3 regions of the Streptomyces sp. NPDC007896 genome follow, and region 1 is predicted to be linked to each of the others. Evidence: predicted binding sites of a transcription regulator. Region 1 holds the regulator's gene; each other region holds the start of a gene.

Region 1 (3,274 bases):
TCCGTCTCGTACGACACGGCGGGCGGCAACGCCAAGCTGGGCTGGGTGAAGAACAAGGAGATGGACCTCGCGGGGTATCGCGTGTACCGCCGTCTCAAGGGCAGCGCCACCTGGTCGAGACTGGGTGCGACGACCACCACCTCGTACACCGACACGACCGTGCCCGCGACCGGCGACACCTACTACTACGAGGTCCGCGCCCACGACAAGGCCGGCAACGAATCGACGGGCACCGCCGACCAGGCCGTGACCACCGTCGACCGGACGGCGCTCGCCGCGCCCGCCGGGCTGATCGCCACCTCCCTGTCCAGCGGGCTGCAGCTCGACTGGAACGGGGTCACGGGAGCGGTGTCCTACCGCGTCTACCGGGCGACGAGCGAGAACGGCGTGTACACCCGGGTGGGCAGTACGGACAAGCTCTCGTACCTGGACACCTCGGCCGTCGAGAGCGTCACCTACTACTACCGGGTGACCGTTCTCGACGCGGCGGGCAACGAGTCCGCGCGTTCCGTGGCCGCCGCCGGGGAGCGCGAGGACCTCACCCCGCCGCCCGCCGTCACCGGGCTGACGGTCACCCCGACCGAGTACGGCTTCGAGCTGGAGTGGGACAAGAACCCGGCCGCCGACCTCGGGAGGTACACCGTCTACCGGGGTGAACTCTGGGGCGACGAGGGCGACGAGCAGGTGTGCGCCGGAACGCTGACGGAGTACCTGTCGGCCGACACCACCTCGTACTCGTACACCACCCGACCGGACGGCGACCGCGTCTGCTTCTTCGTCGACGCCATCGACACGTCCTGGAACTCCTCCTTCAAGTGGACCCGGACGGCCGAGGCCGTGGTCGCGACCGAACTCGACACGACGCCGAGCGTGGCGACGCCCGAGGGCTCGCCGCTCCGTCTGGAGGCGTCCGCGGCGGAGGGCGACGAGGGCAACCAGCTGATCTGGTCCGGGCTCGGAGCGGGCGAAGAGGAGTCCCCCGAGCCCGCGCAGGGCTTTCGCATCTACCGGTGGAACCCCGCCACCGCCACGTACGAGAAGATCCACGAGGCCTCGGCCGGAGCGTTCGTGTACTTCGACACCGGCGCGAAGCGCGGCACCACGTCCTACTACTGGGTGACCGGTGTGAAGGCCGACGGCACCGAGACCCTGCCCGCCGGCGACTGGACGGTCACCGCGCCCGCCAAGTGACGCGCGGGGGCCCGGAGGCTCAGCCTCCGGGCCCCTGCGACAGATGGGCGTCGGACGTCAGTCCGAGGACTGCTGCCGCTTCGGACGCCAGACCACCAGCGCGCTCGTCTGCTGGACCTCCTGGTACGGGACCAGGTCACGGCGGTACGAGGCGTGCACCGCGGCCTCGCGCTGCTGCATCGCGGCAGCGGCGCCGTCCAGGGCCGATTCCAGTTCCGCGACTCGGGACTGGAGGGCGGCGACCTGGTTCTCCAGCTCGATGATGCGCTTGATGCCGGCCAGGTTGATGCCCTCGTCCTGGGACAGCGCCTGCACCGTGCGGAGCAGTTCGATGTCGCGGGCCGAGTAGCGCCGGCCGCGCCCGGCGGTGCGGTCCGGGGAGACCAGGCCGAGGCGGTCGTACTGGCGCAGAGTCTGCGGGTGCAGGCCGGAGAGCTGGGCCGCCACCGAGATGACGTAGACCGGGGTCTCCTCGGTCAGTTCATAGGGGTTCCGACGACGGCCGTCCATCTGCTCATGCTCCCTTCGCGGCCTGGAACAGCTCCGCCCGTGGGTCCTCGCCCGCGGTTGCCTCGCGATACGCCTCCAGGGCGTCGCGAGCCTTGCCCGACACGTCTGTGGGAACCGCGACCTCGACGGTGACGAGGAGGTCGCCGCGCGTACCGTCCTTGCGGACGGCACCCTTGCCGCGGGCCCGCATCGTACGGCCGTTGGGCGTGCCCGGGGGCAGTTTCAGGGTGACCGGAGGGCCGCCCAGCGTCGGTACACGCACCTCGCCGCCGAGCGCCGCCTCCGCGAAGGTGACGGGCACGGTGACCGTGAGGTTGTCGCCCTTGCGGCCGAAGACCGGGTGGGCGTCCACGTGGACCGTGACGTACAGATCGCCCGCCGGGCCGCCCCGTTCGCCGGGTGCGCCCTTGCCGCGCAGGCGGATGCGCTGGCTGTCGCTCACTCCCGCCGGGATGCGGACCTGCATCGTGCGCGAGGACTTGGCGCGGCCGCTGCCGTGGCAGATCTCGCAGGGGTTCTCCGCGATCAGACCGCGGCCCTTGCAGTCCGGGCAGGGGTCCGTGAGCGAGAAGCCGCCGCCGGAGCCGCGCGCGACCTGGCCGGTGCCCACGCACGTCGGGCACACGCGCGGTGTGCCGTTCGCGTCGCCGGTGCCCGAACAGGCCTTGCAGGGCGCCTGGGACGTCATCCGCAGCGGGACCGTCGCGCCGTCCACCGCCTCGGTGAAGCTGAGCGTCACCTCGGTGTCGATGTCCTGGCCGCGCCGGGGCTGGGTCCGCGTACCGGTTCCCGCGCCGCCTCGGTTGAACAGGCCCCCGAAGACGTCTCCGATGCCGCCGCCGAAGCCGCCGGCACCGCCCGCTCCGCCCTGGGCGCCGCCTCCGAAGAGGTCGCCCAGGTCGAAGTTGAAGTTGCCGCCGCCCGCGCCGGGACCCGGACGGAAGCCACCGTTGCCGAAGAGGGCGCGTGCCTCGTCGTACTCCTTGCGCTTCTTGGGGTCTCCGAGCACGTCGTTCGCCTCGGAGATCTCCTTGAAGCGCTCCTCGGCCTTGGCGTTGCCCTTGTTGGCGTCCGGGTGGAACTCGCGGGCGAGCTTCCGGTACGCCTTCTTGATCTCTGCCTCGGTGGCGTCCTTGGGGACGCCGAGGACCTTGTAGAAGTCCTTCTCGATGAAGTCCTTGGTGCTCATCCTCGACGCCCCTCCTCTCTCATGCGTTCAACGTCAGCCCTCGTCCGGGCCACCGCTCTCCTTGTCGTCGGCCGCCTCGGCGGAATCCTGGGAGTCCGCCTTGCCGGTCTGCGCCCCCGGCTGGGGTTCGGCGACCGCCACCCGCGCGGGGCGGATGGTGCGCTCGCCGATGCGATACCCCGGCTGCAGAATCGCCACGCACGTCGTCTCCGTGACGTCCGGCGCGTACGAGTGCATCAGGGCCTCGTGGATCATCGGGTCGAAGGGCTCGCCCTCCTTGCCGAACTGCTGGAGGCCCATCTTCGCCGCGACGGTCTCCAGCGACTCGGCCACCGACTTGAAGCCGCCGACCAGTTCGCCGTGGTCCCGCGCGCGGGCGATGTT
Region 2 (3,274 bases), on a different contig from region 1:
GAGATCCGGGACTCCTACTGAGGAGTTCCCAGCGAGGACTTCCAGGGAGGACCTTCCCAGGGAGGGGCTCTCAGAGAGGGGCTCTCCTCAAAAGCCCTTACGCCGCGCCGCCCCTCGTCTCCGTCTCGTCGTCCACGATCTCGGCGTCCACCACACCATCCTCCGCCGCCGTGGTGTGCTCGGCGGCCGGCTCCTCCTGGGGGGTCTGCTGGGCCTGGGCGTACATGGCCTGGCCCATCTTCTGGCTCACCGAGGCCAGCTTCTCGACGCCGGTGCGCAGGGCGGGGGTGTCGGTGGCGGAGTCCTCCAGGAGGCGTTTGAGGTCGGCGACGGCGGACTCGACCTCGGGTTTCGTCTCTGAGGGGATGCGTTCGTCGTTCTCACGGAGGAACTTCTCGGTCTGGTAGACGAGTTGTTCGGCCTGGTTGCGGGTCTCAGCGGCCTCGCGGCGCGCGCGGTCCTCCTCGGCGTACTGCTCGGCCTCGCGCATCATGCGGTCGATGTCGTTCTTGGGGAGCGCGGAGCCGCCCGTGACGGTCATCTTCTGTTCGCGCCCGGTGGCGAGGTCCTTCGCGGAGACGTGCATGATCCCGTTGGCGTCGATGTCGAAGGCGACCTCGATCTGCGGCACTCCGCGCGGCGCGGGCGGCAGCCCGGTGAGGTCGAAGACGCCGAGCTTCTTGTTGTACGCGGCGATCTCGCGCTCGCCCTGGTAGACCTGGATGCCGACCGAGGGCTGGTTGTCGGTGGCCGTGGTGAAGATCTCCGAGCGGCGGGTCGGGATCGTGGTGTTGCGTTCGATCAGCTTGGTCATGATGCCGCCCTTGGTCTCGATGCCGAGGGACAGCGGGGTGACGTCGAGCAGCAGGACGTCCTTCACATCGCCCCGGAGGACGCCCGCCTGGAGGGCCGCGCCGAGCGCCACGACCTCGTCGGGGTTGACGCCCTTGTGCGGGTCCTTGCCGGAGAGTTCCTTGACCAGGTCCGTCACCGCGGGCATCCGGGTCGAGCCGCCGACGAGGATGACGTGGTCGATCGCGGCGAGCTTGACGCCCGCGTCCTTGACCGCCTGGTGGAAGGGGGTCTTGCAGCGGTCGAGGAGGTCGGCGGTCAGCTCCTGGAACTGGGCGCGGGTGAGTTTCTCCTCCAGGTGCAGGGGGCCGTCGGCGGTGGCGGTGATGTAGGGCAGGTTGACGGAGGTCTCGGAGGAACTGGACAGTTCGATCTTGGCCTTCTCGGCGCCCTCGCGCAGCCGTTGCAGCGCCATCTTGTCGTGGCCGAGATCGATGCCGTACGAGGCCTTGAAGCGCTGCGCGAGATGTTCGACGATCCGCTGGTCCCAGTCGTCGCCGCCGAGCCGGGTGTCGCCGTTGGTCGCCTTGACCTCGATGACGCCGTCGCCGATCTCCAGGAGCGAGACGTCGAAGGTGCCGCCGCCCAGGTCGAAGACGAGGACGGTCTGCTCCTCGCCCCGGTCCAGGCCGTAGGCGAGGGCGGCTGCCGTCGGCTCGTTGATGATCCGCAGCACCTTCAGGCCCGCGATCTCGCCCGCCTCCTTGGTGGCCTGGCGCTGGGCGTCGTCGAAGTAGGCGGGCACGGTGATCACGGCGTCCGTGACGTCCTCGCCGAGGTAGGCCTCCGCGTCCCGCTTCAGCTTCTGCAGAACGCGCGCCGACAGTTCCTGGGCACGGTAGCGGGTGCCGTCGACGGAGCCCTGCTCCGGGAAGCGCCAGCTCGCGTCGCCCATGTGGCGCTTGACCGAGCGCGCGGTGCGCTCCACGTTCGTCACGGCCTGACGTTTGGCGACCTCGCCGACGAGCACCTCGCTGTTCTTGGCGAAGGCCACCACGGAGGGGGTGGTGCGCGCGCCCTCCGCGTTGGTCACGACGGTGGGGTCGCCGCCTTCCAGGAGGGCCACCACCGAGTTCGTCGTACCGAGGTCGATCCCGACCGCACGTGCCATGTCCGTCCCCTTCCGCCAGGGCGCTGCCCACCTTCAAGCACAAAACTTGAGCGCGTTCTTGTCAATGGGGCGTGCTTGTCAATGAGACGTGCTTGTCAATGAGACGTGCTTGTCAATGAGACGTGCTTGTCCATGGGACGGGCGTGTCCATCGGACGGGCGTGTCGTGGCGGCCCGGACATGACAGCGCCGCGGGCCCTGCTCGGGGACCGCGGCGCCGTACTGCTGCCGGACGTCAGGCCAGCTTGGCCGTCAGGGTGATCGTCGTGCCGGTCAGCGCCGCGCTGACCGGGCAGTTCTTCTTCGCGTCCTCGGCCGCAGCGGCGAAGCCGTCGTTGTCGAGGCCCGGCACCGTACCCTCCACCGTCAGGTGGATGCCGGTGATGCCCTCGCCGGGCTGGAAGGTGACGTCGGCGTTGGTGACGAGCTTGGTGGGCGGGGTGCCCGCGCCCGCGAGGGCGTGCGACAGCGCCATGGAGAAGCAGCTGGAGTGGGCGGCGGCGATCAGCTCCTCGGGGCTGGTCTTGCCGTTGGCGTCCTGCGCCCGCGACGCCCACGTCACCGGCTGCTGGCCGATGCCGGAGGAGTCGAAGGTGACGACGCCGCTGCCCTCGAGCAGGTTGCCTTCCCACACGGTGTGCGCGGTGCGCGTGGTTGCCACGATGATTCCCTTCGATGGGGTCCCGTTTTCGGGGTCCGTGCGTCCCATCCGATCACACCTGCGCGCGACTCACCCAGAATGACAGCTCACCGCACGCGGAAGACCGGTCCCCGCGCCGTGAACGGGAGCCGCGCGCCCTGCGGAATCAGATACGCGTGCTCGCGCCGCACCCGCAGCACGTCGCACCAGCCGTCCGTGATGACCAGCAGCGGCGCGCCCGGCGGAAAGTCGTCCGCGCGGTGCAGCAGATCGATGCCGGGCTGCAGCACCGTACCGCCGCGCCCGTGCACCCGTACCCGTCCGGCGATCTCGGTGACCGGCAGATAGCCCGCGTCGTGCGGCGCCGCGTCGCAGAACACCACCCGCGCGGCCGGTACGTCCCGGGCCTCGGCGTACGAGGCGATGGCGCCGAGCGCCTTGCCGAGCAGCGTGCGGTCCATGGAGCCGGAGGTGTCGAGGACGACGCCGAAGGTGCAGCGGGCGATCTCCTCGGGCGGGAAGTACCGTCCCGCGCGCGGGATGTCGGGGGTGGACGCCTGACGGCGCGAGGGGCGTGCGTACGTCCGTACCGGCTCGGGACGGGGCACGAACTCGTCGAACCAGCGGGCCAGGCGGGCGTCCCAAGGCAGCGGCGGATGGCTGAGCGCGCGG
Region 3 (3,274 bases), on a different contig from region 1:
CGACCGGCAGTTCCAGCTCGGCGCCGTGCGAGCGGAGGAAGGAGAGCGCGATCTGCGCCGACTCCTTCATCACGTCACCCAGCTGACCGGTCAGGGTCAGACCGGCCGCGCCCGTCTCCGGGTCGGCCAGCGACGCCTCCACGAAGAGGACGTCACCGCCGGCGCCCGTCACGGCCAGACCGGTGGCGACACCGGGCACCGCGGTACGGCGCTCGGCCGGGTCCTGGGCGGACTCGGGCACGTGGTGCGGCCGTCCGATGAGCCCGCGCAGATCGGCGTCGGTCACCGTGAAGGGCAGCTTCCGCTCTCCGAGTTCGTGCTGCGCCGCGACCTTGCGGAGCAGGCGTGCGACGGCCCGCTCCAGGTTGCGTACGCCCGCTTCCCGGGTGTACTCCCCGGCGAGCTTGCGCAGCGCGCTCTCGTCGAGCGCGACCTCCTCCTTCTCCAGACCGGCCCGCTCCAGCTGACGCGGCAGCAGGTGGTCACGGGCGATGACGACCTTCTCGTCCTCGGTGTACCCGTCGAGCCGGACCAGTTCCATACGGTCGAGCAGCGCCTCCGGGATGGCTTCGAGCACGTTGGCCGTCGCCAGGAACACCACGTCGCTGAGGTCGAGCTCGACCTCCAGGTAGTGGTCCCGGAAGGTGTGGTTCTGGGCGGGGTCGAGGACTTCGAGCAGCGCCGCGGCGGGGTCGCCGCGGAAGTCGGAGCCGACCTTGTCGATCTCGTCCAGCAGGACCACCGGGTTCATGGACCCGGCCTCCTTGATGGCGCGCACGATACGGCCGGGCAGCGCGCCGACGTACGTACGCCGGTGGCCACGGATCTCGGCCTCGTCCCGTACACCGCCGAGCGCGACCCTGACGAACTTGCGGCCCATCGCGTGCGCGACGGACTCGCCGAGCGAGGTCTTGCCGACACCGGGCGGACCGACGAGCGCGAGCACCGCGCCGCCGCGCCGCCCGCCGACGACACCGAGACCGCGCTCGGAACGCCGCTTGCGCACGGCCAGGTACTCGGTGATGCGCTCCTTCACGTCTTCCAGACCGGCGTGCTCGGCGTCCAGGATGCCCTTGGCGCCCTGGATGTCGTACTCGTCCTCGGTGCGCTCGTTCCACGGCAGTTCCAGGACGGTGTCGAGCCAGGTCCGGATCCAGCCGCCCTCGGGTGACTGATCGCTGGACCGCTCCAGCTTGTCGACTTCCTTGAGCGCGGCCTCACGGACGTTCTCGGGGAGGTCGGCGGCCTCGACGCGGGTGCGGTAGTCGTCGGACTCCTCGCCCTCCTTGGCGTCGCCGTTCAGCTCGCGCAGTTCCTTGCGGACGGCTTCGAGCTGGCGCCGCAGCAGGAACTCGCGCTGCTGCTTGTCGACGCCCTCCTGGACGTCCTTCGCGATGGACTCGGCGACATCCTGCTCGGCGAGGTGCTCACGCAGCTGCTCGGTGGCGAGCTTCAGCCGGGCGACCGGGTCGGCGGTCTCCAGCAGCGTGACCTTCTGCTCGGTGCTCAGGAACGGGGAGTAACCGGAATTGTCGGCAAGGGCGGACACGTCGTCGATGGCCTGTACGCGGTCCACGACCTGCCAGGCGCCGCGCTTGCGCAGCCAGCTGGTGGCGAGGGCCTTGTACTCCTTGACCAGTTCGGCGACGTGGCCGGGCAGCGGGTCGGGCACGGTCTCGTCGACCCGGGTGCCCTCGACCCACAGGGCGGCACCAGGGCCGGTCGTCCCGGCGCCGATCTTCACGCGCCCACGGCCGCGGATCAGCGCGCCCGGGTCGCCGTCGGCCAGTCGGCCGACCTGCTCGACGGTGCCGAGCACGCCCGTGCTCGGGTACGCCCCGTCGATGCGTGGCACCAGCAGCACCTTCGGCTTGCCGGGCTCCGACCGCGCGGCGGCCTGGGCGGCCTCCACCGCGGCGCGTACATCGGCGTCGTTAAGGTCCAGCGGAACCACCATCCCGGGCAGCACGACCTCGTCGTCGAGCGGCAACACGGGCAGGGTGAGCGGTGTGGACGTCGAAGCCATTATCTCTCCCTAGGCAGTCAAGTTGAGCTATGCCGACTCAATGCACGTGAGCCCCGGATTGTTCCCCAGGGTCTGTTCGCTGTGAGCGATCGCTCTCCACAGAGAAATCTGTGCAGGTCAGCGGGGTATCCGCCACGCTTCCCTCTTGGTCGGCGCCACTCCGCCGCAAACCCGCGGCGAACGCCTGTGGTGCGGTCAACGCCGTCGGCCCGCCGTCCCTTCCCGTGCGACCGCGCCCGGTCGACGCGGTCGCGAGAGTGCAAGAGCACCCCCACACCACTGCAATCGCATTCACAGCCGCCTCCTTCACACTGCAGGGACGGGTCCGAGGAGGCGGCCGAGAGGCGGGCGCCCGCGGCGCCGGCCATCGCTTCGCAATCCGGCACCGCACCCGACGTCTCAGACCGCACGATCACGCCAACCCGGACACCCCGCAGGACGGCCACTCGCTGCTCGGCACCCGGGACCGCGACCATGTGCTCGCCGAGTGGTGGTGGAATCGCCAGGACAAGCAACCGATCCACAGGTGAGCGACGTACATCGGCAAGACCGAGCAGTACGCGGAGTACTACGGCCTCGTACTGCGGCCTCCGCCTGGACCGGCAGGGCCGGCTGCCCGGCGGGGTGAACGGCGGCGAGGCTCCACGGGGCGAGTGCGGAACAGGAGCGCCGCCTCGGAGTCCCGGAGCTGGCCCGACAGCTGACGGCGGCCCGGGCGACCTGACCCGACCCGACCGGACCGGACCGGTCCCGACCCGCCGCGACCTCCCCGGATGCTAGGCGGCGACGGTGTCAGGCGTCTGAGCGGTGTGTACGACGGCGGGGGCGCCGGGGCTGGAGGCCGCCGCCGTACGGGCGCGGCGCCAGCCCCGGACCAGCGGCCAGGTCGACACCCCGATCGCCAGGGACATCACATGCCCCCAGTCCGTCATCGGGTCGGCGAATTCGAGCAGGTCCCCGACGACCATCGAGCCGAAGACGACCAGCAGCGGCCAGCGCAGCCAGGGCCTCAGCAGCCCGGCGAGCGCGCCGACGCTCGTGGCCACGCCGAAACTGATGCCGTAGTCGAGGCGGTGCAGGGAGCTGTCGGGAAGGTCTCCCGCCAGCACGGAAAGGCCGACGGGCACCTCGGTGGCCAGGGTGGCCACGACATGCCCGAGCAGGAAGACTCCGGCGGCCCGCAGGCCGCCTATCCGCCGCTCCAGCGCGGTCAGCACCAGCACGAACCCGATGGCGTACGGCGAGGTG

The links. The regulator HspR, encoded in region 1, represses chaperone genes until heat shock. The targets are predictions, from matches to a motif close to TTGAGNNNNNNNNNCTCAA.
Region 2: the regulator HspR is predicted to act here: its motif matches at 2,010-2,028, upstream of dnaK (molecular chaperone DnaK).
Region 3: the regulator HspR is predicted to act here: its motif matches at 2,049-2,067, upstream of lon (endopeptidase La).

Annotation. Positions count from the first base shown of each region.
Region 1 covers NZ_JBIBKX010000002.1:390,311-393,584, reverse strand. The annotation lists gene ACFZDJ_RS09430 (PA14 domain-containing protein) at 1-1,191, shown strand, start outside; gene ACFZDJ_RS09425 (heat shock protein transcriptional repressor HspR) at 1,249-1,701, opposite strand; gene dnaJ (molecular chaperone DnaJ) at 1,706-2,890, opposite strand; gene grpE (nucleotide exchange factor GrpE) at 2,924-3,274, opposite strand, start outside.
Region 2 covers NZ_JBIBKX010000007.1:166,460-169,733, reverse strand. The annotation lists gene ACFZDJ_RS23505 (helix-turn-helix domain-containing protein) at 1-21, shown strand, start outside; gene dnaK (molecular chaperone DnaK) at 98-1,963, opposite strand; gene ACFZDJ_RS23495 (OsmC family protein) at 2,198-2,623, opposite strand; gene ACFZDJ_RS23490 (hypothetical protein) at 2,710-3,274, opposite strand, start outside.
Region 3 covers NZ_JBIBKX010000004.1:402,359-405,632, reverse strand. The annotation lists gene lon (endopeptidase La) at 1-2,026, opposite strand, end outside; gene ACFZDJ_RS16460 (rhomboid-like protein) at 2,803-3,274, opposite strand, start outside.